3 regions of the Marinobacter sp. JSM 1782161 genome follow, and region 1 is predicted to be linked to each of the others. Evidence: riboswitches for the same ligand, from Rfam matches in the RefSeq annotation. Region 1 holds a riboswitch; each other region holds the start of a gene.

Region 1 (9,373 bases):
TGCCCTGATCCGGGTTGCGACTGATCAGGCGACCACAGATCAGTGCGTGGGGATTGACGAAAATCGTGCCCAACGGCTTACCGTTGGCCGCCATCAGACAGGCCTGCGTCCCCGCCTCGAAGCCGGTCAGCGGCGTGCGCCGGGTATCGACTTCATTACTGTAGATCCAGAGATGACCGGCGCGAACACGGCGCTCGGCCCCCTTGCGAAGATAAAGCTGGGGAAACATAAACAGACCATTTAAGAGAGGGGAAAGGCGGGAATTATACGGGGCCCGGCCAGGGACAGGAAAGCAGGCGGGCCGTCACCAGACGATCTGGCCGACCCCGCCGAATCGGTTACTCGGTGTCGGCGATCAGCTCACCGTAGGCGTCGGCCTCCATCAGGCCATCGAGCTCGCCTTCGTCCTTCAGGCGCACCCGGAACAGCCAGCCTTCACCATAGGGATCTTCGTTGAGCAGCTCCGGCGCTTCTTCCAGGGACTCGTTGATTCCGATCACCTCGCCGCTGACCGGGCTGAACACGTCGGACGCGGATTTCACCGATTCCGCCACGCCGGCCTCTTCGCCGCCGTTGACCTGGGCGCCCACTTCCGGCAGTTCCACGAAAACCACGTCACCCAGCTGGTCCTGGGCGAAGTCGGTGATGCCCACCGTCGCCGTGCCGTCGGCCGCCACGCGGACCCACTGGTGCGTTTCGATGTACTTCAGGTCCGCAGGGATCTGACTCATGGTTGCATGTCCTTTGAGGGAATTTTGTGCCAGTTTACCTCAATCCATACGGCTCAAAGAACCGCACATCGGGCTTCAGAAGCTTCCCATGCCCAAAAAAGCGAGGGCCGCGGGCAATACCCGGGGGAAATCCTGGAAGCGATGGTCACCGCCAGGCTGGATCCACTGGCTGGCGCCGGTATAGCGGGTCACCGCCTCCCGGAACTCGAGGGTCTCGTCGCCGGTTTGCAGCAACACCAGGAACCGCTCCGGGTGCGCCAGTGGACCCGGATCCATGTCACTGAGCTGGTGCATGTGCGTCTCGGTGACTTCGAAGCGTTCACCGGTGTACAGATTCTCCTGCACGCCGAGGTAGCCCCGCAGCAGCCGGTAAGGCGCCACGGCCGGATTGACCAGGACCGCGGGGAGACCGCTGCGCGCGGCCACCACGGTCGCGTAATAGCCACCCAGCGAGCTGCCCATCAGCCCCACCGGGCGATCACCGGCCTCATCCACCAGCGACGTCACCCGGGCGACCGCCTCGTCGGGGGCAAAACCGAGTTCGGGCGTCACCAGCTCCACCGGCACGTCACGCGCCGCCAGCCACTCGCGCAGCTCGGTGACTTTCTGGGACTGCGGCGAACTCCGGAAACCGTGCAGGTAGATCAGACGGGGCTGTTGGGACATAAGGCTCTCAATCGTAACGACGCTCAGCGACGCCGGTTAGCGGGACATCAGTAACCGTGGCTATCACGCTCGATGTTGTATTGGTAGTCGGTCGTACGGCGCACATGGGAGACCAGCCCGCCGTCGGGATAGAGTTCGAGCCAGCGATAACCGGGCGCCCTGTCGTCCAGGGAGAAGTCGGTGGATCCGGGCTCGAACTGGATGCAGGTGGACGGCGTGGCCATCAGGCGCATACCGTCACGCCGGTCGTCCCACTCCTGGTGGACATGCCCCCACAGCAACCCGCGCACCTGGGCATGGCCGGCAATGGCGACCCGCAGCTCGGCGCGGTTGACCAGACCAATCCGCTCCATCCAGGGGCAACCGATGTCTACCGGGTGATGATGGAAAACCACCAACGTCGGGGTGTCGGGAGCGTCGTCCAGGCAGTCGCGCAGAAAAGCCAGCTCCTGCGGTGCGATCTCGCCATGCACTTGGCCGGGCACCGACGAGTCGAGACACACGATCTGCCAGCCGCCCGCCATGATCCGGCGCTGGGCGGCGTCCGTGCCGGCGATCACCTTTGCCATCACCGCGGCATCGTCGTGGTTGCCGGCCATCCAGATGACCGGGCAGGCAAACCGCGCCATGATCGCCTGGAACTGGCGATACGATCCCTCACTGCCGTCCTGCGAGATATCGCCGCTGGCCAGCACCAGGTCAGGCGCGTCCTCTGCACGGTCGATCAGGTCCAGTACCGCCTGCAGGCTTTCGCTGGTCTTCATGCCCAGCAGGACGCCATCGGGGTCGTCCATCAGGTGCGGATCCGTCACCTGCAGGACACGCAGCGGCGCGCCGGCAGGACGTTCTGTTAACGAAGGCGTGAATGGGGTGTGCATGACAGGGCCGCAACTCCAGGACGGATCTGATCCATAACGGTACACAATTTCGATTGTGTATACAGTAACCGATCCACCGCGGATTTTCCTGAAAACCTGTCACATTCGACGGGAGATCAACGCCCTGACGTGAATGGCGCTGTCAGTCGGCGACCGGCCAGGCAATGCGCCCGGCGGGGACGTGCCCGAAACGCAGGCAGAACGCCAGCCAGTCCGCCAGGAAGGCGTTGACCTGGGTTTTCTCGTCCGGGTGATGCATGAACCGGTTGGGGTAGTCGTTGATCGCCTCGATCCGGTTGTAGCGGTAGCAGCTGATGACTTCCGCCAGTCCGGCGTCGTGGTAGACCCGGACCGTCAGGTGCGGGTTGTTGAGCCAGCGGCCGGCGTTGTGGATTTGCTCCAGCAGCAGGGTCTCGGTAAAGCGCGACTGCTGCAGCTGCTCGATACGCACACGTCCGAAATAGGCATCGCCGTCACGCAACTCGAACTCCGCCACGTCCGGATGTTCCTCCGCCAACAGGCGCAGGCGCCGGATGCGGCCGTAGTTGGCCTCGCAAAGCGCCCCGAAACGCCGGAGGTCCGGCACATAGGCCTTCTTGCGCTGTAATGTCGTGCCGGTGTCCTGAGCCATCAGCTCCACTCTTCCTTCAGTCGGTTGCGCTGCATGGCCAGCCATTGCAGCGCGATGATCGCGGCGGCGTTATTGATCCGTCCATCCGCTATCATACGCAAAGCATCCTCCGCCGCCATTACATGTGCGCGAATATCTTCGTTCTCTTCGGCGAGCCCGTACAGGCCGCCGGCGCCCTCGGTACTGACGTGTCCGCAGTACAGTGACACCATCTCGGTCGTCCCACCCGGTGACACCAGATACTGGCAGATTTTCTCCAGACGCCGGAAGGTCAGACCGGCTTCCTCATCGGCCTCGCGGTGGGCCACATCCTCCGGCGTTTCCCCCGGCTCGTTCATACCAGCCACCAGTTCCAGCAGCCACGGCGACTGATCGCGCCACAGAGCCCCGGGCCGGAACTGCTCCAGCAGCACGACCTCGTCGCGCACCGGGTCATACGGCAGCACGCAGGTGGCATCGCCGCGCAGAAACAGCTCACGCTCGAACGCCCCGGTCTCACCGCCGGCGAACAGGGCGTGGCTCAGGTGCAGCCGCTCCATGCGGAAAAAGCCCTGGAAGACGGTCTCGCGCTTGTCGATGCGAACGTCATCCTGGGAGAACTGGAAGGGTTTGCGGGTCGTCTCGGACATGAGCCTGCCTGTTTGCGGGAGTGAAGCAGAACAATAGAGGGCGCGAGGCCGATATTTCAAGCCCCGCCCCTGTCGACAGGTCAGGTCAGCGATGTCGCCCGGGGCTAGACCCGATCGTAAAGCCGGGCGCCGCCGTCCTTGAACTCGGAGGACTTCTCGCGCAGGCCGCGATCGATCGCGTCACGGGTTTCCAGCCCCTGCTCACTGGCGTAATCCCGAACTTCCTGGGTAATTTTCATGGAGCAGAACTTGGGCCCGCACATGGAACAGAAATGCGCCACCTTGGCCGAATCCTTGGGCAGGGTCTCGTCGTGGTAGGCGCGCGCGGTGTCCGGGTCCAGGCCCAGGTTGAACTGGTCTTCCCAACGGAACTCGAAGCGCGCCCGCGACAAAGCGTCGTCCCGCAGCTGGGCGCCGGGATGCCCCTTCGCCAGATCGGCGGCATGGGCCGCGATCTTGTAGGTGATGATCCCGGTCTTGACGTCGTCCTTGTTGGGCAGTCCCAGGTGCTCCTTGGGCGTGACGTAACAGAGCATCGCGCAGCCGTACCAGCCGATCATCGCCGCGCCGATGCCTGAAGTGATGTGGTCGTAGCCCGGCGCAATGTCGGTGACCAGCGGCCCGAGGGTGTAGAACGGCGCCTCGTCGCAGCAGTCCAGCTGCTTGTCCATGTTTTCCTTGACCAGGTGCATGGGCACGTGGCCCGGCCCCTCAATCATGCACTGGACATCATGCTTCCAGGCGATCTTGGTCAGCTCACCCAGGGTTTCCAGCTCGCCGAACTGGGCGGCGTCGTTGGCGTCGGCGATGCTGCCCGGGCGCAGGCCGTCGCCGAGGCTGAACGACACATCGTACGCCTTCATGATCTCGCAGATGTCCTCGAAGTGCTCGTAGAGGAAGCTTTCGCGGTGATGGGCCAGACACCACTTGGCCATGATCGAGCCACCGCGGGAGACGATGCCGGTGACGCGTTTGGCGGTCAGCGGCACGTGGTGCAAACGCACGCCGGCATGGATGGTGAAGTAATCCACGCCTTGCTCGGCCTGTTCGATCAGGGTGTCGCGGAAGATCTCCCAGGTCAGGTCCTCGGCCACACCGTTGACCTTTTCCAGGGCCTGATAGATGGGCACCGTGCCAATCGGTACCGGCGAGTTGCGGATGATCCACTCGCGGGTCTCATGGATGTTCTTGCCGGTGGACAGATCCATCACCGTGTCCGAGCCCCAGCGAATGCCCCAGGTCAGCTTCTCCACCTCTTCCTCGATGGACGAGCTGACCGCCGAGTTGCCGATATTGCCGTTGATCTTCACCAGGAAGTTACGGCCGATGATCATCGGCTCAACTTCCGGATGGTTGATGTTGGCCGGCAGGATGGCCCGGCCCCGGGCGATTTCCTCGCGCACGAACTCCGGCGTGATCTCACTGGGGATCGCCGCACCGTGAGACTGGCCGGGGTGCTGGTCGTCCAGCCAACCCTGCTCCCGCGCCTCCTGCAACTTCAGGTTCTCGCGGATGGCCACATACTCCATTTCCGGCGTAACGATGCCCTGGCGCGCGTAGTGGATCTGGCTGACGTTGCGACCCGCACGGGCCCGGCGCGGCTTGCGATGATCGTCGAACCGCAGGGTGTCCAGCGCCGGATCGCGCAGGCGGCGGCGGGTGTAGTCGGAGCTGTAACCGGGCAGCTCTTCGGTGTCGTCACGCTCGGCGATCCAGGCCGAACGCACCGGCGTCAGGCCCCGGCGCAGGTCGATGTCGGCGGCCGGGTCGGTGTAAGGGCCGGAGGTGTCATAAACCACCAGCGGGGCATTGGGCTGCGGCCCGTCCGATGTGGTGGTATCGCTCAGGCGAATCTCGCGCATGGGCACGCGCAGGTCCGGCCGGCTGCCGGTGACATAGATCTTGCGGGAACTGGGCAGCGGGTCCACCGCGGCCTGGTCGACCCGGGCGGCTTCGCTCAGGAACGTGGGCTTGGTACTCGTCATGGTAGCGTCCTCTTTCGTTGCCCGCCGGAGAAGCCGGCGGCGAACTGAAATCCATCGAGGCGGAATGCCCTTCTGGACGGAGCGCGTATGACGAGGTGGCGGTCTGGCCGATCCCGGCGCCCGAAACGGGCAGGACCGTTGAACAACTGCCACAACTGAGCCGCTACATAGAGAAGCGTGTCTGTGATTCCTACGCCGGTACTAACCGGATCAGGTTCTCGGGTTTTGCCTGAGGCAATCTCAGCCGGCACGCCGGCACCCCGTCAAGACGCAAACTGGATCATCGGAGGCATTCGATCGGGACGCGGAACCAAGCCGAGCGCCCCATATGTCTCCGGTGGTCATCCGGAGTGTAGAGATACGCTGTATTATTGTCCATAATGTCCAGCGCCGGGGCTCTTCCCCCATCTGGCCGACGCCCGGGTCGGCAGACAGGACGCTCACCAAAAAAATGTGCAGGCAGGAGAATTCATGAAGAAACCCTTGCTCACCGGCCTGGTAGGCTTGTTCGTCGCCCAGCCGTCGATGGCCCTCGACCTGATCGACGCCTACGAGAAAGCACTGGCCTACGATTCCGGCATCGCCTCGGCCCGAGCCACCTACGAGGCCCAGCAGGCCAACGTTGACGTCACCCGCAGTAACCTCCTGCCCCAACTGGACGCAGTCGGCACCGCCAGCCACACGGACACCGACGGGCCGGCCACGGACGAGTCGTACAAGAGCTACACCTACGGCCTGGAGCTGACCCAGCCGGTGTTCCGCCTGGACGCCTGGTTCAACCTGGACGCCAGCGAGTTCCAGAGCGAAAGCGCCCGGGCCGACTATAGCCTGGCCCAGCAACAGCTGATCCTGGATGTCGCCACCGCCTACTTCGACGTGCTGCGGGCGGAAGACAACCTGACCACGGTCAAGGCCGCCGAAGCCGCCTTCGAACGCCAGTACGACCAGGCCCAGGAACGTTTCGAGGTGGGCCTGATCGCCATCACCGAGGTGTACGAATCACGCGCCTCCTACGACGCCAGCAAGAGCGAGCGCATCGCCGCCGAAGGCGACCTGGACGTGGCGCGGGAACAGCTCAGCCGCCTGATCGGCGAGAACGCCGAAGACCTGCAGAACCTGGAACAGGACTTCCCTCTGTCGCGGCCACAGCCCATGGACCCGGCCGCCTGGGAAAACATCGCCCTGCAACAGAACTGGCGCATCCAGTCCGCCGCCTACCAGCTGCAGTCCAACCGCTCGCTGCTGGATGTGGCCAAAGCGGGCCACTACCCGACCCTGGACCTGAGTGCCAGTTACGGCAACACGGAATACGACGGCATCAACCAGCAGTCGCCGACTCAGGGTACCCAGGACGGGACCTACACCGAGGGCGTGATTGCGCTGAACCTGAATGTGCCCCTGTACGAGGGTAGCGGCACCGAAGCCAGCATCCGCCAGCAGCGGGCGCAGGTGGTGGCCGCCCAGGAGAGCCTGAACACCGTGCGGCGCGACGTCAGCGTCAACACTCGCAGCTTCTACCGCACGGTCAACACCAACATCGAGTCGGTGAACTCCCAGGCGCAGACGATCGTGTCCCGGCGCAGTGCCCTGGATGCGACCCGGGCCGGCTACGAGGTGGGCACCCGCAACATCGTGGAAGTGCTCGATGCCGAGCGGAACTACTACGAAGCCCTGCGGGACTACGCCAACGCCCGTTACGACTATGTGGTGAACACCCTGAACCTGAAGCTGACCGCCGGCACCCTGAGCCCGCAGGACCTGGTGGACCTTAACCGCTGGCTCAGCGCCTCCGCACCCGGCATCGAAGCGATTGCCGACGAGAGCAAGACCGTCGATCCTATGCAGGGTCAGTAGTCAGTAGGCGCACCCAACGGCATCCCCAGGTTCAGTCGAGCTTGGCGAGGATGCCGTTGACCACCTTCTCCAGAGCTCCCCGATTGGCGTCCACCACCGCCAGTGCATGGCGTCCCAGCGCCTCGCGCCGGGCCTCGTCTTGCAAACAGTCGGCCACCGCCGTGGCCAGCTCCCCACTGTCGCCAACCCGGACCAGCGCCTCGCCGCGCTCCAGGCGGTCGTAGATGTCGTCGAAGTTGAACACATGCGGTCCGGTCATCACTGGCATGCCCCAGGCCGCCGGCTCCAGCGGATTGTGCCCGCCCCGCTCGATCAGCGACCCGCCCACAAAGGCCACATCCGCAACGCCGTAGAGCAGCATCAACTCTCCCATGGAATCGCCCAGGTACACCTGGCAATCGTGGTTTACGGTACCGGATGAACGGCGCAGGAGATTGAATCCCTGCTGCCCGACCAGATCCGCCACATCGTCGAACCGCTCCGGATGGCGCGGCACCAGGATCAGCAAGGCATCGTCCATCCGCTCGCGAAGGCGGGCATGGGCCTCGAGAATCTGACGATCCTCGCCGTCGTGGGTACTGGCCGCGATCCAGACCGGCCGCTCCCGCCCCAGGGCTTCGCGCAGGGCCGCCGCCTGCTCGCGCAGGGCCTCGGTAACGCGCACGTCGAACTTGATGCTGCCGGTCACCGATACGCCATCCTCTTCGGCACCGATATCCACAAAACGGCGGGCATCACTGCTGGCCTGGGCGGCGATCCAGTTAATCTGCTGCAACAGGCGGCGGCTGGCATGGCCAAAGCGCTTGTAGCCCCGGGCGGAGCGTTCAGACATGCGCGCGTTGACGAGAAAGATCGGCGTCTGCGCCGTGGCGGTTTCATAGATCATGTTGGGCCACAGCTCGGTTTCCATGATCACCAGTGCCTCGGGCCGGGCACGCCTCAGGAAGCGGCGCACCGAACCGGGCGTATCGTAGGGGGAGTAGGCGTAACGCACCTTGTCCCCGAACAGTGCCTGCGCCCGCGCCCGACCGGTGGCCGTCATCGCGCTCATCAGCACGGTGACATCCGGGCGGCGCGCCAGCAGGGTTTTGATCAGCGGCGCCGCGGCGATGGTTTCCCCCACGGAGACCGCGTGCACCCAGATGACCGGACCCTCGACCGACGGAATCAGGCCGATCCGGTCCTGCCAGTGCTTCAGTGCGTCCGGGGACCGTCTGCCAAACCACCACAGGCGTATCAGCACAAACGGCAGGATCAGGCGAAAGGTCACGGAATAGACAAAACGAAGCATCGGAACTCCAGGCCGGAATCAGGATTGGCGGCGATTCTAACGAATCGTGCCGCACATTACGCCCCTCCACACCCCGTCTCCGGAGTGACAGCAACAGCATAGACCACCCGTGCGCCGCCGTTATCAAGACGTTACCCGGCTAAATGCCGGATTTGCTGATAAACTTTCGCCGATGACTGAATCGACCGGAGCCGATGTGAGTTCGACGAAAACCAGGAAACGCAAACGCGTCCGTGACACGGACCTGTCCCATTACCGGCATCCACGCTGGTGGCCCACCTGGCTGTCCATTGGGCTGATCTGGCTGCTGTCGCGCCTGCCCATGCGCCTGCAGTGGGCGATCGGCAAACTGATCGGCGAGCTGGCCTACCGCACCCTGTCCAGCCGCCGCCACATCACCCGCACCAACATCGACCTGTGCTTCCCCGAGCTGGGCGCCGCCGAGCGCGAGGCCCTGGTCCGCAAGTCGTTCCACTCCAACGGCATTGGTGTCATGGAAATCGGCCTGGCCTGGTTCCGCAACCCGGAAGACCTGCGCCCCATCACCCGCGTGCATGGCCTGGAACACGTCGATGCCGCCCTCGCCCGGGGCAAGGGCATCCTGCTGCTGGGCGGACATTACAGCACGCTGGACCTGGGTGGCAGCCTGGTGTGCATGTTCATCGAGGCGGACGTGATGCAGCGCGATCACAACAACCCGCTGATGAA
Region 2 (9,373 bases), on a different contig from region 1:
CTGCGCCTGGCCACCAAGGCATCGGACGGTAAAGCCAACCTGCACCAGGGCGCCATCGGCGTGGGGATCGACATCGCCACGGGGCAAAGCCTCAACGCGGTGCAGTTCAACCGCCCGGTCAAGACCCATCCGGATACCGGCCACGCGCTGGACAAGATCCACATTGAGGAGTGGCACACCATGCTGGTGATGGCCTCCCGCTGCTACGAGGCCACCGGCCTGGGCTACATGGGTGCCGACCTGGTGCTGGACCAGAAAACCGGCCCCACTCTGCTGGAACTCAACGCACGCCCCGGCCTGGCCATCCAGATGGCCAACGGCAAGGGGCTGCTGCCCCGCCTGCACTACATCGAGGGCCTCAAGCGCACCCACCTGACACCGGAAGCACGGGTGGAGTACGCCATGTCGGTCTTCAGCCACGCCGGCAATCTGTCGACGCCGGCCAAGCGAGACGTTCGCCCCGGAGCCTACGCCAGCGCCTGAGCGCGCCGCCTACCCTGGCCGGGTCACCCTGCCCGGATCACTACGAGCCGGAATGCGAACATAAAAAAACCCGCCTCATTCGAGGCGGGTTTTTTGTTTCAGCCGGGGTTCGGCTTACTTCATACCGGCGTCAATGAGCGCCCGCTCGTTGTTCAGCCCCTTGAACAGGCCATAACACATGACCAGCAAGACCAGCGTGAACGGCAAGCCGACACTGACTGCACCCGCCTGGAGCGTGGTCAGGGCCTCGGAGCCGCCACCGAAGATCAGGGCCGCTGCAATGGCGCCTTCCATAACCGCCCAGAAAACACGCTGCTGGGTCGGCGCATCCAGCTTACCGCCGGCGGTGATGGAGTCGATGACCAGCGAACCGGAGTCCGAAGACGTCACGAAGAACACCAGCACCAGGATGATACCGATGAAGGAGATCACCGCGGTCAGCGGGATATTCTCGAACATCTGGAACATGGCCAGGGAAACGTCGCTCAGGCCATCGGTCGCCAGGGTGCCCACGCCCGCCTGAATCTGCTCCAGCGCGCTGCCACCGAAGGCACTCATCCAGACAACCGTGATCACGGTCGGGATAATCAGTACCGCGGTGACGAACTCACGTACGGTGCGGCCTTTGGAAACACGGGCGATGAACATGCCGACGAACGGTGACCAGGAGATCCACCAGGCCCAGTAGAACACGGTCCAGCCGTGGAACCAGGTCTCGTCTTCGCGACCGAACGGGTTGCTCAGCGGCACGATGTTGGCGACGTAGGAGGAGGCGGTGGTCCACATGGCCTGGAACACGCCCAGCGTGTGGCCGGCGAAGATCACGAACGCCAACAGCAGGGCTGCGAGGACCATGTTGATGTTACTGAGAATCTTGACGCCACCGTCCAGGCCGCGCACCACGGATACCAGCGCCACGCAGGTGACACCGACAATGATGGCGATCTGGGTTGCCATGCCGCCGTCGACGCCGAACAGGTACTGCAGACCGGAAGCCGCCTGTTGTGCCCCCAGACCCAGAGATGTCGCCAGACCGAAGATGGTGGCCAGCACCGCCAGGATGTCGATGATGTCACCGATCCAGCCCCAGACGCGATCACCGAAGATCGGGAAGAACGCGGAACGCAGGGTCAGCGGCATGCCCTTGTTGAAGGCGAAGAACGACAGGGACAGCGCGACCACCGCGTAGATCGCCCACGGATGCAGGCCCCAGTGGTACATGGTGGCGCCCAGTGCCATGCTGGCACCTTCCGGCGTATTGGGCGCTGCATTCAGCGGCGTACCATACCAGTCGGTGTAGTAGGCCACCGGCTCAGCCACGCCCCAGAACATCAGGCCGATACCCATGCCGGCTGCGAACAGCATTGCGAACCACGACAGGGTGGAGAACTCCGGCACCGCATCCTTGCCGCCGATGCGGATTTTGCCCACCGGCATGAAGATCAGTGCCAGGCAGAAAATCACGAAGATATTACCGCTGATCAGGAACAGCCAGTCAAAGTTATTGATGGCCCCGGTCTTGGCGCCGTTAAGCATTGATTTCGAAACGTCCGGGAACAGCAGGGTTCCCACCACGAATACGATAATCAACGCAGCGGTAATGAAGAACACCGTCTTGTGCAGGTCGAGCCCCAGGGGGGTTACATTGTCCTGACCCGCTTGATAGTCGGTGGAGTACTCGTCTTTAAGGACTTCGCTCACGTCAAGTCTCCTCGAACGGATTTACTGGCCCAATAGTTTTGGACTCAAATTACAGGCGTGTAAGTTTATTGATTTGAGTACAAAATATCAAAATCGAATGACGGCCTGCCTCCATACACTCAACGTAGACCAGATTGGCCGCCGCTTCCCGGAAAATACGGAAAATCCCAATAATATGCCGGAACAGCCGGATAAAGCCGGCCCGAAAGACTTTTCGGCGTCTGAAGAGTGACATTCCCAAGCACCGACATGCCCGGCGTCACGTGAGACGCCCGACCCGCTATTTACTTACAGGTCTAAAGATGGTTGTCGCCGTCCGCAAATAACCCGCCACGCTTCCAGCGACTCGACTCTATGTCCAGCGACTCCATGACGGCGAAGGTCTCTGTTAGAATGAAAACCTCTCAACGGGGTGTCTGCTGGAAATGGCAGGCTGAGATCAAACCCGCAGAACCTGATCCGGATCATGCCGGCGCAGGGATTGAGTGGCATTGCGCCTATTCTGCGGCCCCCGTTTCCACCGACCGATAACGGGACCCTGACATGGCAATACCTTTCCGGGCACTGCTGGCGGCCCTGGTTTTCTGCAGCCAGTACGTCCTCGCCGCGCCCACACTGACCGTCTACACCTACCCGTCCTTCGTGTCCGAGTGGGGACCGGGACCCGCCATCAAGGAACGCTTCGAAGCCCGCTGCGACTGCACCCTCGATTTCGTAGCCCTCGACAGCAGCGTCGCTATCCTTCATCGGTTGCGCCTGGAGGGCGAGTCCACCCCCGCCGACGTGGTGCTCGGCCTGGACGCCAGCATCATGGCGGACGCCCGCAGGACCGGACTGCTGGCACCGCACGGCACCTCGCTGTCAGCTCTGGACCTGCCCATCGCCTGGAACGACGACACGTTCGTGCCCTACGACTGGGGCTACTTCGCCTTCGTCTACGACACCGAGCAGCTGGAGCATCCCCCAACCAGCCTCGATGCCCTGATCAACGCCCCCGATGACCTCAAGATTATCCTGCAGGATCCGCGAACCAGCACCCCGGGGCTGGGCTTCCTGCTGTGGATGAAGAAAGTCTACGGCGACCGGGCGGCCGAGAAATGGCAGGCCCTGCAGCCACACATCCTGACCATGACCAAGGGTTGGAGCGACGCCTACTTTTCCCTGTTCATGAACGGCGAGGCGCCGATGGTGCTGTCCTACAGCACTTCGCCGGCCTACCACATGGCGGTGGATAACACCGATCGCTACCAGGCGGTGGCGTTCGACGAGGGGCATTACCTGCAGGTGGAAGTTGGCGCCCGGGTGCGTACCAGCGACCAGCCCGAGCTGGCGCAACGGTTCCTGGCGTTCATGCTGTCACCGGCGTTCCAGAGCGAGATTCCGCTGAAGAACGTGATGTACCCGGCCACCGACCTGGGGGATGAGCTGCCGGACGTCTTTGAACGCCTGATCCGGCCGGAACAGACCCTCTACTTCGAACCGCAAACCGTGGCGGACAACCGCCGGACCTGGATCGACGAGTGGCTCAACGCGACCGCACAATGACACCGCCGCTGAGCCATCCCCGCTGGCAGATCTGGCCGGGTCGCCTGGTGGCGCTGCTCCTGCTGGGCATCGTCGCCGCCGGCTTTTTCGGGCTGATGCGCGAGTGGCGCGGGGCGGCGCTGACCGAGCTGTGGCAGTCCGCCTACCTGCGCCAGGTGATCTGGTTCAGCGTCTACCAGGCCGCCCTGTCCACACTGCTGAGCCTGCTGCTGGCCATTCCTGTCGCCCGCGCCCTGCACCGCCAACCACGACTGTTCGGCCGCGGACTGATCCTGCGCCTGAGCGAGCTCAGCCTGGTGCTGCCCAGCATCGTCGCGGCCTTCGGGCTGGTCGCGGTCTACGGCCGCAGCGGCTGGCTCAGCCCGGTGTTCGACGCCCTCGGAGGCTGGACCCTGTACGGCCTGCAGGGCATCCTGCTGGCCCACGTCTTCTTCAACGCCCCCCTGGCGGCGCGCATCCTGCTGCAGGGCCTGGAACGCATCCCCGCCAATCAGTGGCGCCTGGCCGCCCAGTACGGCCTGGGCAGCCGCGCATTGTGGCGCAGCCTGGAGTGGCCCGCGCTGAGACAGGTCCTGCCGGGGCTGGCGGTGTTCATCTTCATCCTCTGCTTCACCAGCTTCGCCATCGTCATGACCCTCGGCGGCGGCCCGCGCTCCACCACCATCGAGGTGGCCATCTACCAGTCCCTGCGCTATGACTTCGACTTTGCACGTGCCGCGGTGCTGGCACTGGTGCAACTGCTGATCTGCGGCAGCCTGTGGTGGCTGGCCACCCGCTATCGGGGCCCATCCGGACTGGTTCCGGGGCAGTTGGAAACGTCACCGGGTCTGCGCCGCGATGCCCGGGGCTTGGCGGGCTGGCGTGACCGCACGTTGCTGGCGCTGTTCCTGCTGTTCCTGCTGCTGCCGCTGGCGGCGGTGGTCTGGAAAGGGCTGCCCGAACTCTGGACCAGCGCCGGTAACACCCTGCTCTGGTCCAGTCTGTTGCGCAGCGTACTGGTCGCCACGGCCGCGGCCGGAATGAGCCTGGGGTTCGGGCTGGCCATCCTGGGGTGCAGCCGGCACGAACGTCAGGCCGGCCATGGTCGTCGCGCCCGGCTGACCGAAGCATGCGGCCACCTGACCCTGCTAGTGCCGGCCCTGGTGCTGGGCACGGGGCTTTTCATCCTGCTGCGGCCGCAGTTGGGCCAGGGCCCGCAAGGGCTGACGCTGGTGGCGCTGATTAACGCACTGATGGCGCTGCCCTTCGTCCTGCAGGTCCTGCGCGGGCCGCTGGCCACGTTGTCGCCCGCGACCTCCCGTCTGGCGGACCAACTGGACGTGCGGGGGCTTTACCGCCTGCGCTGGATCGTCCTGCCGCTGCTGCGGCGCCCGATTCTGCTGGCACTGGCCTACGCGGCCGGCCTGTCGCTGGGGGACTTCAGCGTGGTGGCCCTGTTCGGCAGCCCGGCCAACCCGACACTGCCGCTGCTGCTGTACCAGCAACTGGCCGGTTACCAGATGGCCAACGCCTCGGCCACGGCGCTGGTGATGCTGCTGCTATTGCTGCTGGTGTTTCATGCGCTCAACCGCCTATCGCGGGCCGCACATCGCAAGCCGCAACAACGTTCATTCCAATCACGCCGGTATCCGATCCATGCTTGACATCGACCGCCTGACCTTCCGTTACCCCGGCGCCGAGCGGGCGCTGACCTTCAGTGTCCGCGTTGACACCGGCACCTGCCTCGCCATCACCGGCCCAAGCGGCTGCGGCAAGAGCACGCTGCTCAATCTGGTAGCCGGCTTCCTGGAGCCGACATCCGGCCACGTCCGCTGGCAGGACCATGACATCGACGCTCTGCCGCCCTGGGAGCGGCCGGTCACCTCGGTGTTCCAGGAGGACAACCTGTTCGACCACCTCAGCGTCCGCGACAATCTGGCCATCGGCATCCACCCGGGGCTCAAGCTGAGCGACGCCGACGAGACAGCGCTGTCGTCGATGCTGGCGGATGTCGGCCTGGCGGGCATGGAACAGCGCTTGCCCACCGCGCTCTCCGGCGGCCAGCGCCAGCGAATCGCCATCGCCCGCGCCCTGCTGCGCCGCTCGCCCCTCTTGCTGCTGGACGAGCCCCTGACCGGCCTCGACCCGGACACCCGCGCCACCCTGCTGGCCCTGCTGGACCGTCACAAGGCCGCCGGAACCACCCTGCTGCTGGTCAGCCATGACACAGACGATGTGCAAACCCTGGCGGACGACGTACTGCGCCTGACAGCCTGAACCAGCTATGCTCCAATACGGGCCCCTGCCCCCGGCAGGCCCGTCACAGTCTATTCGCGAATACAGGGAGCCTTTCGTACATGCACAAGTCGTCGCCCATACCAGCCCGCTATACAGCCTATGTGATATCGCTGCTTGGACTGGTGCTGACGTTACCGCTGGCCTGGCTCTATCCGTCCACCTTTTTCCTGCCCCTGATCTTCGGTCTGCTGGCGATCCTGGGCACCTACGACCTGCTCCAGCACCGCCACACGGTCAGCCGCAACTACCCGATCCTGGCCCACTTCCGCTACTTCCTGGAGTCGATCGGTCCGGAAATCCGTCAGTACTTCATCCAGCGGGATACCGAGGAGGTACCCTTCTCCCGGGAACAGCGCGCTATCGTCTACCAGCGCGCCAAGAACGTACTCGACAAGCGCCCGTTCGGCACCCAGCACGACACCTACGCCGAAGGCTACGAATGGATGAGCCACTCCATGGCGCCGGTGGACCACAAGGACAACGATTTCCGTATCCTGATCGGCAAACACTGCAAGCAGCCCTACAGCGCCAGCATCTTCAACATTTCCGCCATGAGTTTCGGCTCCCTGTCGGCCAACGCCATCGAGTCCCTCAATCAGGGGGCGAAGCTGGGCAACTTCTATCACGACACCGGGGAAGGCTCGATTTCCCGCTACCACACCAAACACGGCGGCGACCTGGTCTGGGAGATCGGTTCCGGTTACTTCGGCTGCCGCAACAGGGACGGCTCCTTCAACGAGGAGCTGTTCGTGCGGAACGCCACCCGTGACCAGGTACGGATGATCGAGATCAAACTGTCCCAGGGCGCCAAGCCGGGCCATGGCGGCATCCTGCCCGGCCCCAAGGTCACCCCGGAAATCGCCGAGGCCCGGGGCGTCACGCCCTGGGAAGACGTGGAATCCCCGGCCCAGCACAGTGCCTTCAGCACCCCGCTGGAGCTGATGGATTTCATCGAGCGGCTGCGCGAGCTGTCCGGCGGCAAACCGGTGGGTTTCAAGCTGGCCCTGGGGCATCCGTGGGAGTGGTTCGGCCTGGTCAAGGCCATGCTGGAAAGCGGCAAACGTCCGGATTTCATCGTCGTGGACGGTGGCGAGGGCGGCACCGGCGCCGCGCCGCTGGAGTTCACCAACCGCCTGGGCATGCCGATGACCGAAGCGCTGCAACTGGTCCACAATGCGCTGGTCGGAGCGAATCTGCGCGAGGAAATCGCCATCGGGGCCGCCGGCAAGATCACCTCGGCCTTCAACATTGCGCGCACGCTTGCCCTGGGCGCCGATTGGTGCAACGCGGCCCGCGGTTTCATGTTTTCCCTGGGCTGTATTCAGGCGCAAAGCTGCCACAGCGACAAGTGCCCTTCCGGCGTCGCCACGCAGGACCCGCGCCGGGGCAGCAAGCTGGATGTGGCGGACAAGAGCCAGCGGGTCTATCACTTCCACCGCAATACCATGCAGGCACTGACCAACCTGCTGGGCGCCTCCGGGCTCAAGCACCCGCGGGAGCTGGGGCCGGAGCACATCATCCGACGCGTGGACGAGAACGAAGTGCGGACCTACATGGAGCTGTTCCGCTTCCTGGAGCCCGGCGAACTGCTCAAGGGCTCTTCCGAACACACCGTGTTCGCCAAGTACTGGGACGCCTCCCGGGCGGACAGCTTCGAGCCGCCGGAATTCATCCGCAAGTTACGCGAAACCAAGCTGCGCTAAACCGCCCCGTCCGGCGGGTATCGTCACTCGCCGGGCGAGGATTGTCCCTCGTCGGCCTGCAACTCCGCGGCGGGCAGGCGATCCTGCCCCCACGTGCGATGGACCTGGTCCATCACCGCCTGCAGTTCTTCCGGCCGCACATCCGCCAGCGCGCCGTGTTCCAGTGGATCGTAGTGGAAGATATAGAGCCGTGACGCGAACTCCCCGAACGGCAGCGACGACTCGCCGTGGCGTTCGTCGTGCCCGGAAGTACTCACCTTGATGCCATCGCCCCAGTCCTGGGCACTGTCGTTGTTGGGGTTGAAGAAGTACACCCGCATGGTCTGCTCGGGGTCGAGCCCCACACGCAGGATGGTGATGGCGTGCCAGCCAATGAACCGAGACGCACTATCGGTAACCGCGATACCTGCCGGCTGGGGATGGATCAGCGGCTGGTTGCCGTTGTAGAAGGGATGGTAGCTGGCGTAGAAATGTCGCAGGAAATTGTCCAGGTCGACCAACCGACCGGTGGCCACGTCCACATTGATGCTGAAACCGCGCCCGCACCACCAACCGTGAAATTCAGGGTTGATCCAACGATGCGGGTCGCCATCGCGATCCGCGCACAGGCGCCCCATTTCCCCGTAGAGGCGGTCGAGGTGCGGCACCAGAATCAGCGACACCGCGTCCAGGTCCAGGTGCAGCTCGCGGGCAACGCCACCGGCACTGGCCACCGAGGACACGGGTTTGCCCTCGAAATGCATGATGATCTCGTCGTCGCGGGCGGCCCAGACCAGCAGCTGCAACAGGAAATCCGGGTCCGTGTAGGCCCACATGGAAATAGCCCGCGCCGACTGACAGGTCGGGTTATTACCCTGCCCCACGCCCAGCGGGGCTCCCATCACACAGAGCACGCCTTCCAGCAGCCGCGTACGCGGTGAGGCCGAGCCCCCGAAAACCAGCGCCAGCTGTTCACGAGTCGGCCGAGACAGGGGCAGGTTGACCTGACGCCAGAGCGCCGGGCCCATGGCGGGGTTGTAAAGAATGCCCCGTTCCAGCATCAGCGCCAGTCCGTAGACCGACTGCGGCGTCTCGGGGGTGACTGCCTCCCGGATCAGCGCGTGCACCAGGTCGGTGTAACACAGCAAACAGTCCCGGCCGGTGCTCGACAGCCCCAAAGCCTCCGACAGCAGCTGCTCGCCCTGATCCACGAGGAAACGTAGCAGCTCGGCGTGGTAGGCGGACACCAGCCCGGTATCGTGCATGGCGCGGGCACAGCCCATGGCTTCCGCCTGCAAGCCGCGCTGGTCCATGGCCGCCAGCCGCTCGCGATAGACATTGAGCCCCGGGTCCTCGCGACTGGCCTCGGTCGGCCCGAACAGACTGCTGATCAACCGATAGGCGCCCTGCCCGCTGGCGCCCAGCTCGATATCGGGGTCACTGCTGCAGATGGCGATCTGGGTGATCATCTGTTTGACGGGCCCGGTCTGGATGGGGCGTTGATTGAGCAGGCGCCAGATCTCGGCGATAAGCTGGTCGATGACATGCTCGTAGCCGATCCGGTCCGCCAGATGCTGGACCAGCGCCCGCGAGACCCCGGCCAGACGCCCTTGGGTTTCACGCTCGGCCTCCCCGGCGGTGCCAAACAGCAACGCCAGGTTGATCGCCAGCACCTGGGCCAGAAA
Region 3 (9,373 bases), on a different contig from region 1:
ACCCAGGCGTAGGTGCCCGACACGGCGCCCAGCGCGTCGTCGCCGCCGATGGTGAAATAGCCCATCTGGTAGTAGGCCCGGCCGGCAGAGTCGTGCTGCAGATTGGTGGCGTACCAGTCCTGGCAGTCGCCGTCGCCGCCGGTATCGCCGCCACCTGTTCGACAGGCTTCCGGCTGCGCGGCGTACCAGGTGCCCGGCTCACCCTGGAACAGCGTGACGCTCGACCAGGTGTCGAAAGACGCCCCGATGTCCTGTTGGTCGGTCAGCGAGAAGGCGCGCAGGTCCGAGGTGCCGCCGGCGGTGGCTCGTCCGGCCGTGATATGGCCGCTGGGTGAAGCGTTGGCGGTATCGCAGGTGACGTCCGGTGCGCTGGGATCGATGACCGACACGGTGCGGCTGCGGGTGACGCTGTTGCCGTCGTTGTCGGTGGCAGAGTAGGTGCAGGTGTAGTCGCCCTCGGTGCTGGTATCGACGGCGCTGCAGTCGGCGTTGACGCTGAGGCTGCCGTCCTCCGGATCCGTGGCGGTGGCGCCGGGATCGGTGAACGTGCTGTCCAGATCCACGGTCATGGGGTTGTCGCCGTTCAGGGTCAGTGAGGGATCGCCATTGCTTCCGCCTGAACCGTCCCGGCTGTGGCGGGCAAAGAAGTCCCAGATGATGTCCGGGTAGCTGGGACCGGCGCGCACTGCCCAGGCCCCTTCGCTGCCATCTTCGCCGCCGACCCAGTAATGGCCGTGGTCAGTGTCCGTGGTATTGGCTGTCGCCGTGGGCCCGTCGAAGAACACCGTCTCCATCACCGAGCGGCCGTCGCCGTTACCGTAGCGGGTGTGCAGGCAGTCGTAGTCGTCCTGGTGGAACGGCGCGCAGGTGGCCTGACTCTGTTGGGCGGTGGCGGGTGTATTGTGGCTGGCGTCGCCGAACACCTGCAGGTGGGCATCGCGGATGTTGCGTCCCGCCGGCTGGATGACCGTGCAGTCGTTGTTGTTCTGCAGGACCATCAGCGGAATCGGGTAGGTGTCGTTCCGTTCCGCGTTCATGTCGCTGACCAACTGACTGACGCTGTGGAAGGTGGCGTAGCCGGGACACTGCCCGGACAGGGAGACCGAGGCGGCGTCCTCACCGTAGGGCAGCCCCGAGGCCGGAGCCGCGGCGGCCCAGTATTCGTTGTGGATGACGGCGGCGACCACTGCCATGGCACCGCCCGACGACAGGCCGGTGATGTAGCGGCGGTTGGGGTCGATGCTGTAGGTCGCCTCCACCGCCTGACCGATGCGCAGCAGATCCTGGGGCTCGCCGGAGCCTTCGTGCTGGTGCTGGTCGAACCAGAAGCCCCAGCAGTTCTGGTTGCGCAGGCCGTCGTAGCTGGTGATGAACGGTGTGACCAGGATAAACCCGTAGCGGTCGGCGGCCGACTGCAGCCCCCACTCGTTGAGGGCGTTGGACTGGGTCTGGCTGCAACCGTGCAGGGCCATGACCATGGGCGCCGGGGTGATCAGCGTGTCGGGTACATAGACCTGGTACTGGCGGTCCCGGGAGGCGGCGTAGCTGCCGGCGGGAAGGGTGTTGGAGGTGACGCTGCCGGCACTGGCGAGCGCCGGCAACAGCACGATCATGACGACCGCCATGAGCAATCGGGTAGGCATGGTGCGCTCCTTGCTGTCTTGTTGTTGTGATGAAGGGGATTCAGACGGGCCACTGGGCCCGGCAACCGGGTGTTATGCGGTTGCCATGCCAATCCAGGAAAAGCTTTTAAAACAGCAGGTTGGCAATCTGCGCCTGGCAGGGGCCGAGAGGAGTATCCGGATTCCCGGACAGGTGTGGGGCTGCGTCGGGCGGCAAAGCCCCAGCGGACGGGACGGAGGCGGTGTCCGCGGCGATGGACAGTGTCCGCGGGATTGGACAGATCGGCCGGCCTGACGTGAGAGGCCGGCCGATGATCAGGCCGTCAGGCGGTCGTGGTGCGCGGGCGCAAAAGGCTCACCGCAACGCTGATCCCGGCGGACGCAAGCAGTGACCCGAGGAACGGCGCCAGGGTCGGTACGCCGCCGGGGAAGCTGGCCGCGTGCAGGCCCCGCATCGCGCTGCCGGTGTCGATCCAGCCCGGGAGGATGGCGCCGATGAGGCCGGCCACGGCGCCCCACACCGCCGCCTCGATGGTCATGCGCGACCACAGGCCCAGCAGCACGGGCACCACCACGGTGGCGCACAGCAGGTCGGCGATCAGGAACAGGCGCAGCACCGAGTAGCCCTGCAGCGCCACGATCACCACCGGCACCATCAGGCCCACCGTCAGCCAGCGCGCACCGCTCAGCGATAGGCCGCGTTTTTCGGTCACCGCCAGCGACGCCAGCCCGTTCTGCAGGGTGTCCACCGACGAGGCGACCAGGGTCAGCGCCAGCACCAGCGCCGCCAGGCTTAGCCAGCCCGGCGCCTGGCCGAGCATCGCGAAGAAGGGAATGGGCGGGCTGCCCAGGTCGGCGCCGCTGGCAGCCGCGGCAATGCCCAGACCGCCCACCAGGGCGACGACCAGCACCGTGGTTATGCCACCGAGCACCGCGCCCCGGCCCAGTGCCCGGTCGCTGCTGGCGGCCCACAGGCGTTGCCAGTAGCCCTGGTGGAACAGGTTGGCGGCGGTGACCGCGATCACCAGGGTCAGGGCCACGGCGAGGGCATCACCCAGTGGCGCCGAGGCCATGGCGGTCGCGGGGCGATCCGGCAGTTGCGGCAGGGCCACCGCTGCGACCAGTGCGATCAGGGCGATCAGCAGCAGCGCCTGCCAGCGGTCGGTGGCAAGGCTGGCGCGCAGCCCGCCCCAGGCGGTGTAGGTCAGGGTTGCCAGGGCGACACCCAGCACCGCGATATTGCCGTCGAGATCGGTCAGCAGCGCGGTGATGGCGCCCACCGCGGTCAGCTCGGCGGTCAGGAAGCACAGCATATAAAACACCGAGATCAGCGCCACCCAGCGGCGCATGCGGGGTCCGTAACAGGCGTCGGCAAACTCGCCGATGCTGCGGCCTTCCGGCAGGTGACGGCGGATGGCCGGGCCGCAGGCGGCGAACACCAGGAACGGCAGCGCCGCGCCGATGGCGTAACCGGCCAGGGCCACCGGCCCCACCAGGGCGCCCACTTCGGGCGGTGCGAACAGGATCCAGCCGCCCATGCCGGAAGCCAGGAAGGACAGCCCCAGGGCGCGGGAGCCCTGGGAATTGCGGGCGGTGACGTAGTCGTCCAGTCCGCCGTCCGTCGCCCGGGCGCGCAGGCCCAGCCAGGTGAATACAAGCAGTGCGGCCGCTATGGCCACCGAGGTCAGAATCACGTCGCGCTTCCTCCGCCGGTACGAACCGGATCAGGTTCCAGGGTTTGGGACGGGAAGGCCCGTCGTGTTCTCAGTCCACCGCGTCGCGGCGGACTCCCCTGGCGACAAAATGTGTGTAGTCGGTAAGTAATGGTCCATACTGACACAGTTCGAAAGTTCAGGCGATTGGCGTTTAATCGGCTTTACTTTGAACGACGTAGCCTCTTTTCGACGACGCATGGACACCGACCAGAAGGAGACTCCGCATGCCCCTTATCCGATCCGGACTCGCGGCCCTGGCGCTGCTGGTTCTGGCCAATCCCCTCGCCCACGCGGCCGACACCGTCCGGGTGACCCCACTGGGCGGCCAGGACGGCGAGTTCTGCGTGCTCGACCGGGCCCTGGTGTTCGAAGACCCCAACGGCACCCGCATTCTCTACGACGCCGGCCGCACCGTGGCCGGGGCCGACGACCCGCGCCTGGGTGATATCGACGTGGTGCTGGTCAGCCACGTTCACGGCGATCACCTGGGCGACCGTCACATCCCCGAGCCCAATGCCGGCAGTTGCGGTAGCCCGGCGGCCTCGGAGGACGACGCACCCCTGTCCAACAGCGTGAAGATCGCCGTGGCCAAGGACGCGCGCATCGTCACCGGCAGCGAAATGGCGAGCTTCTTCGCCGGGCGTCTGCAGGCCGCTGGCGGCAACCCGGACAACTCGGTGCTGGTCCGCTTCGGCGCCCACGTGGATGAAGGCGGCGTCGGCATCACCACCGTGCCGGCGGTGCACAGCAACGGCCTGTCGCCGAAGTTCATCGACGGTGAGATGGGCAAGATCTACCAGGCCGCCGGGCTGACCGCCTACGTGGGCCCGCCCACCGGCTATGTGCTCACCTTCAGCAACGGCCTGGTGGTCTACCTGTCCGGGGACACCGGCATCACTGCCGATCAGGAAGCGGTTGTCCAGGACTACTACGGTGCCAAGCTGGCGGTGATCAACATCGGCGACACCTACACCACCGGCCCCACCGAGGCGGCCTACGTGGTCAACGAGCTGGTGGAGCCGGCCAGCGTGATTCCCTCCCACGCCAACGAACCGGCGACGAAGGATGGCAAGGTTCAGGCGGGGACCCGCACGGCGGCGTTCATCGAGGCGGTGGATGTGCCGGCGCACGTGCCGCTCAGTGGCCGGACCATGGCGTTCGATGCCAGCGGACGCTGTGCGGAAGGCTGTTAGCGAGGATGGCCGGACGCGGGTATGCTGCTCCCTGAGTCGTTAACAGGATGCCCGCGATGTCCGATGCTGTTGCAATCGATCAGGTTTCCCTGCTGGTCGTCAGTGCGCTCAATATCGGCGTGACGGCGCTGGTGGTGCTGGTGCACTTCCAGAGCCTGTACCTGTTGAGCCGCTTTATTCCCCATTTGGGCCTGCCCCACCATTTCCGCATCGTCGTGGGTGTCGGCGGTGCGCTGTTGGCGCACCTGGCGGAGATCTGGCTGTTCGGGCTGGTCTATTACTGGATGAACGAGCGCCCGGACTGGGGCAGCCTGGTGGGCAATTTCAACGGCGAGCTGCTGGACTGCGTCTACTTTTCCATGACCACCTACACCACCGTCGGCTACGGCGACATCGAGCCGTTCGGCCCCATCCGCTACGTTTCCGGCATCGAGGCCCTGACCGGGCTGGTGATGATTACCTGGAGCGCGTCGTTCCTGTTCCTGGAGATGCAGCGCACCTGGAAGCTGGGCCGCTGACGCCGCTCAGGCGTTCTCCACCGACACCTGGGCCGCGGCACCTTCCAGCTCCCGGATCAACGCGCGCAGGCGCTGGCTCATGTTGGCGCTGTCCACCAGTTGGCTGACCATGGCCTGGGTGGTTTCACGGATGCTCTGCATGTCCGTCTGTACCGCGTCGGTACCGGCGGTCTGTTGGGCGGAGACGTCGGCGATCTCCTGATTACTGTCATCGATGCGCAGCACCATGGCGCTGATTTCCTGCAGCGCGGCGGCGCCGGCGTCGGCCTCGTCCACGCAGCGGCTGGCGTCCACCGAACTGGTGTTCATCTGCTGGACGGCGTCGCCCATGGTGCCCAGTAACCGGTCGATGGTGCCCTGGATCTGTTCGGTGGAGTCCTGCACCCGTTGCGCCAACTGGCGTACCTCGTCGGCCACCACCGCAAAGCCGCGGCCCTGGTCGCCGGCGCGGGCGGCCTCGATGGCGGCGTTGAGCGCCAGCAGGTTGGTCTGTTCGGCGATGCCCTGGATCTCGGTGACGGCGCTGCCGATCTCGCGGCTGTTCTCCGCCAGGGCCTCGACGCTGCCGGCGGAGGTCTGGATCTTCTCGGCCAGTTGCTGGATCGAGCGGGACGTCCGGGACACCCGCTCGCTACCGTTGAGTGCGGCGGCCCGGGCTTCGTGGGACAGTTCCTTGGCGGCATCCGCCTGCTGCGCGATGCCCTGGAAGCCGTTGAGCATGGCCTCGATGGCGTCCGCGGAGCGATCGGTGCCGGCTTGCTGGCGCTGGAGTTCGTCGCGGCTGCGCTCGGCCGCCTCGGTCAGCGCCTGGACTTCCTGCTCCAGTCGGCTGATGGCGGCCTTCATGCTCTGCACCACCTGACCGGTGCGGCTCTGCATGGCGTTGAAAGCGTCGCTCATGGCGCCGATCTCGTCACTGGAATCGACGTTGGCGCGCAGGCTCAGGTTGCCGCTGGACTGGACCTCGACCATGGTGTCCTTGAGCCGGTGCACGTGGCGCTCGATGAAGCTGATCAACAGCTGTGAGCAGGCCATTTCCACCAGCATCAGCACCGCCACGACGCCGGCAAAGGCGGCGGCGTGTTTGCCGATGGCCTGGGACAGGGTCTGGCCGCTGGCGTCGGCGATGCGATCCAGGGCGAAAACCACCAGCAGCATCATCACCGCGAACACGACGATGTTGAGCAACCAGAACTTGTACTTGAGACGCGCGTTTTTCAGCAGGCCGGGCATAGGGCGAAAGTTCTCCAATGACAGCATGAGAACTCCCAAACATAGCATCCTACTGCAAATCTGTGTTGCGCCAGATCAAGACAATGCCGTTCAGGCCTGCTGTGCCGATACCCGCTCGCCGGCGTCGACCCGGTCGAAATGCAGGGCCGGATCGTTGACCTTGCCGAAGCGCAGGTGCAGCAGATCCAGCAGGTAGTTCTGGTAGAGCCGCCAGGGTTTGCGATCGCCCTGCTTGGGCAGCTGTTCCAGGGCGCGCCGGACGTAGCCGGCGTCAAGGTCGAGGAAGGGTTCCTCGGCGACGTCGCCGTCCACTACCGGCGTGCAGGCGTCGTAGCCGTGCCGGTCCATGTGCTGCAGCAGCCGGCAGACGTATTCGGCGGTCAGGTCGGCCTTGAGGGTCCAGGAGGCGTTGGTGTAGCCCACCACCATGGCCAGGTTGGGTACGTTGCTCAGCATCATACCCTTGAAGCCCATGGTTTCGTTGGGCGTCAGCGTGCGGCCGTCCACGGACAGCTCGGCGCCGCCCAGCGCTACCAGGTTGAGGCCCGTGGCGGACACCACGATGTCCGCCTCCAGGGTCTGTCCCGATTGCAGGCGGACGCCGGTCTCGGTGAACGTCTCGATGTGGTCGGTGACCACGTGGGCATCGCCCCGGCGCAGCGCCCGGAACAGGTCGCCGTTGGGCACCAGGCACAGGCGCTGGTCCCAGGGGTTGTAGCTGGGATTGAAATGGGTATCGACGTCGAAATCCCGGCCCAGCTGGGTTTTCAGGTGCTGGCGCAGAATACGGCGCATCAGCTTCGGATAACGCCGGCACGCCTGGTAGAACAGGGTCTGCAGCGAGACGTTCTTCCAGCGGGTCAGCTGGTAGGCCGCCTTCGCCGGCAGCAGACGCTTGAGCCACTGGGCGATGGCGTCCACGTCCGGCAGGGAGACGATGTAGGTGGGGGAACGCTGCAGCATGGTCACATCCGCGGCGGTCCCGGCCATGGCGGGCACCAGGGTGACGGCGGTGGCGCCGCTGCCGATCACCACCACGCGTTTGCCGGCGTAGTCCAGGTCCTCGGGCCAGTGCTGGGGATGGATCACCTGGCCAGCGAAGCGGTCGATGCCGGGAAAGTCGGGCATGTAGCCGGCGTCGTAGCGGTAATAGCCGGAGCAGTTGAGCACGAAGCTGGCGGTCAGCCGCACGGTCTTCCCGGTCTTGCCGTTCTTCGCCGTGACCGTCCAGGTGGCGTCTGCGCTGGACCAGTCGTAGCGGGTTACCCAATGCTGGAAGCGGATGTGCCGGTCGATGCCGCCTTCGGCGGCGGTGTTGCGGACGTAGTCGAGGATCGACGGCCCGTCGGCGATGGCCTTGCCGTCGCGCCAGGGGCGAAAGCTGTAGCCGAGGGTGTACATGTCCGAGTCGGAGCGGATGCCGGGGTAGCGGAACAGGTCCCAGGTGCCGCCGATGGCGTCGCGGCCTTCCAGGATGGTGTAGGACTTGTCCGGGCAGCCCTGCTGCAGGTGGTGGGCCGCGCCAATGCCGGACAGTCCGGCGCCGACGATGATGACATCAAAATGCGTGCTGGCCATGCTATAAACCTCGCTTGGGCATCGGTTCCCGGCTTGTGCGACCGGTTTTTGTTCGGGTAAAGCACGTGCTTTATTGTTGATCCGGTATCCGGGCAGCGCAAGGGCAAGGCATTATCGGACAGCAGCTTGGCCCGGGATAACCAGAGCCGGTTTCCGGCCATTACCGTTGGGTAAGCCGCTTGATATCCCCTGGCCCGGCCCCAAACGAGAGGGTACGACACAACTGGAGAAACACCCGATGAGCGACATCCTGCACGTGCCCTGTGCGCACTGCCTGCGCACCAACCGCCTGCCTCCCGAGCGGCTGGGTGACCGCCCCAACTGCGGCGCCTGCCGCCAGAAGCTGGTGGATGGCCGCGTCGCTGAGTTGGATGACAGCAGCCTGGCCCGGGTGACCGGCGCTTCGGACCTGCCGGTGCTGGTGGATTTCTGGGCCAGTTGGTGCGGGCCCTGCAAGGCCATGGCGCCGGCTTATCAGGAAGCCGCGCGGCAATGGCAGGGCAAGGCGTTGTTCGCCAAACTCAACACCGAGCAGGCGCCCCGGGTGTCGGCGCAATTCGGCATTCGCAGCATTCCCACCCTGATCCTGTTCCGGGGTGGCCGTGAAATCGCCCGACACAGCGGCGCCCTGCCGACCGCCCAGATCGGCACCTGGCTGGCGCAGCAGTTGCAGGGAACGCCATAAAACACAGGGAGACGCAATGAACGTCCGGGGCGACCTGAATGATCTGGAACAACTGATCGACCGCATCGACGGAGTGGCGGCGGGCCTGGAAACGGTGACCATGGACCACCTGATCGAGGCGGTGGGCTATCGTTCCTTCGGTCCGGTGGTGCTGGTGGCGGGGCTGATCACCCTGGCGCCGCTGATCGGCGATATTCCCGGCGTCCCCACGCTGCTGGCACTGCTGGTGATCCTGACCGCCGGCCAGCTGCTGTTCCGGCGCGAGCACATCTGGCTGCCGCGCTGGATCATGTGCCGCCGGCTGCCCCGGGACAAACTGCGCAAGGGCCTGGCATGGTCGCGCAAGCCGGCGCGCCGTATCGACCGCTGGACCAGACCCCGCCTGACCCTGTTCGTGGAAGGCCCGGGCCTGATGGTGCTGACCCTGGCCTGTGTGGCGGTCGCCCTGGCCATGCCGGCGATGGAGATCGTGCCGTTCAGCGCCAACGGCGGCGGCGCGGCTCTCACCGCCTTCGGACTGGCGATGATTTCCCGTGACGGCGCGGTGGCGCTGTTCGCCCTGATCGTCACGGCGGCGACCCTGGGCGTCGTGGGCTACAACCTGTTCTGAGGTCCGCCTGGGCTAGCGACCGACGTCCAGCGCTTCGCCGCCGGACGGCGTGGACTCGGCGGTCTGCTTGCGGCGCTCGCGGAACCAGCGCAGGGCCGGCTGTTCCACGCCCTTGTGAATCAGCCAGGCGAGGCACAGCGCGGTGGCTACGGCCAGGGCCACGCCCACCCCGCCGGGTAATCCGGCGTCGTAGCTCAGGCCAATGATCCCGTAGCCGAT

What was found. A riboswitch is a leader RNA that binds a small molecule or an ion and turns the genes downstream of it on or off. The one in region 1 is predicted to bind thiamine pyrophosphate.
Region 2: linked by a shared signal. The riboswitch ahead of thiB (thiamine ABC transporter substrate binding subunit) and the one ahead of thiC (phosphomethylpyrimidine synthase ThiC) in region 1 are both predicted to bind thiamine pyrophosphate.
Region 3: linked by a shared signal. The riboswitch ahead of GQB00_RS17565 (sodium:solute symporter family transporter) and the one ahead of thiC (phosphomethylpyrimidine synthase ThiC) in region 1 are both predicted to bind thiamine pyrophosphate.

Annotation. Positions count from the first base shown of each region.
Region 1 covers NZ_WSSA01000006.1:86,759-96,131, forward strand. Annotated here, with positions in the region: gene GQB00_RS20650 (class I SAM-dependent rRNA methyltransferase) at 1-229, opposite strand, end outside; gene gcvH (glycine cleavage system protein GcvH) at 339-731, opposite strand; gene GQB00_RS20660 (YqiA/YcfP family alpha/beta fold hydrolase) at 807-1,397, opposite strand; gene cpdA (3',5'-cyclic-AMP phosphodiesterase) at 1,445-2,275, opposite strand; gene GQB00_RS20670 (DUF1249 domain-containing protein) at 2,418-2,906, opposite strand; gene nudF (ADP-ribose diphosphatase) at 2,906-3,535, opposite strand; gene thiC (phosphomethylpyrimidine synthase ThiC) at 3,640-5,520, opposite strand; TPP riboswitch at 5,691-5,793, opposite strand; gene GQB00_RS20685 (TolC family outer membrane protein) at 5,992-7,374, shown strand; gene waaA (lipid IV(A) 3-deoxy-D-manno-octulosonic acid transferase) at 7,406-8,665, opposite strand; gene lpxL (LpxL/LpxP family Kdo(2)-lipid IV(A) lauroyl/palmitoleoyl acyltransferase) at 8,862-9,373, shown strand, end outside.
Region 2 covers NZ_WSSA01000003.1:158,838-168,210, forward strand. Annotated here, with positions in the region: gene GQB00_RS13450 (alpha-L-glutamate ligase-like protein) at 1-483, shown strand, start outside; gene GQB00_RS13455 (BCCT family transporter) at 598-2,184, opposite strand; TPP riboswitch at 2,583-2,682, shown strand; gene thiB (thiamine ABC transporter substrate binding subunit) at 2,728-3,729, shown strand; gene thiP (thiamine/thiamine pyrophosphate ABC transporter permease) at 3,705-5,372, shown strand; gene GQB00_RS13470 (ATP-binding cassette domain-containing protein) at 5,365-5,985, shown strand; gene GQB00_RS13475 (FMN-binding glutamate synthase family protein) at 6,066-7,709, shown strand; gene GQB00_RS13480 (hypothetical protein) at 7,733-9,373, opposite strand, start outside.
Region 3 covers NZ_WSSA01000004.1:239,197-248,569, forward strand. Annotated here, with positions in the region: gene GQB00_RS17560 (PHB depolymerase family esterase) at 1-1,643, opposite strand, end outside; gene GQB00_RS17565 (sodium:solute symporter family transporter) at 1,946-3,316, opposite strand; TPP riboswitch at 3,306-3,426, opposite strand; gene GQB00_RS17570 (MBL fold metallo-hydrolase) at 3,562-4,530, shown strand; gene GQB00_RS17575 (potassium channel family protein) at 4,620-5,048, shown strand; gene GQB00_RS17580 (methyl-accepting chemotaxis protein) at 5,055-6,308, opposite strand; gene GQB00_RS17585 (flavin-containing monooxygenase) at 6,372-7,859, opposite strand; gene trxC (thioredoxin TrxC) at 8,098-8,544, shown strand; gene GQB00_RS17595 (exopolysaccharide biosynthesis protein) at 8,561-9,154, shown strand; gene GQB00_RS17600 (acyltransferase family protein) at 9,167-9,373, opposite strand, start outside.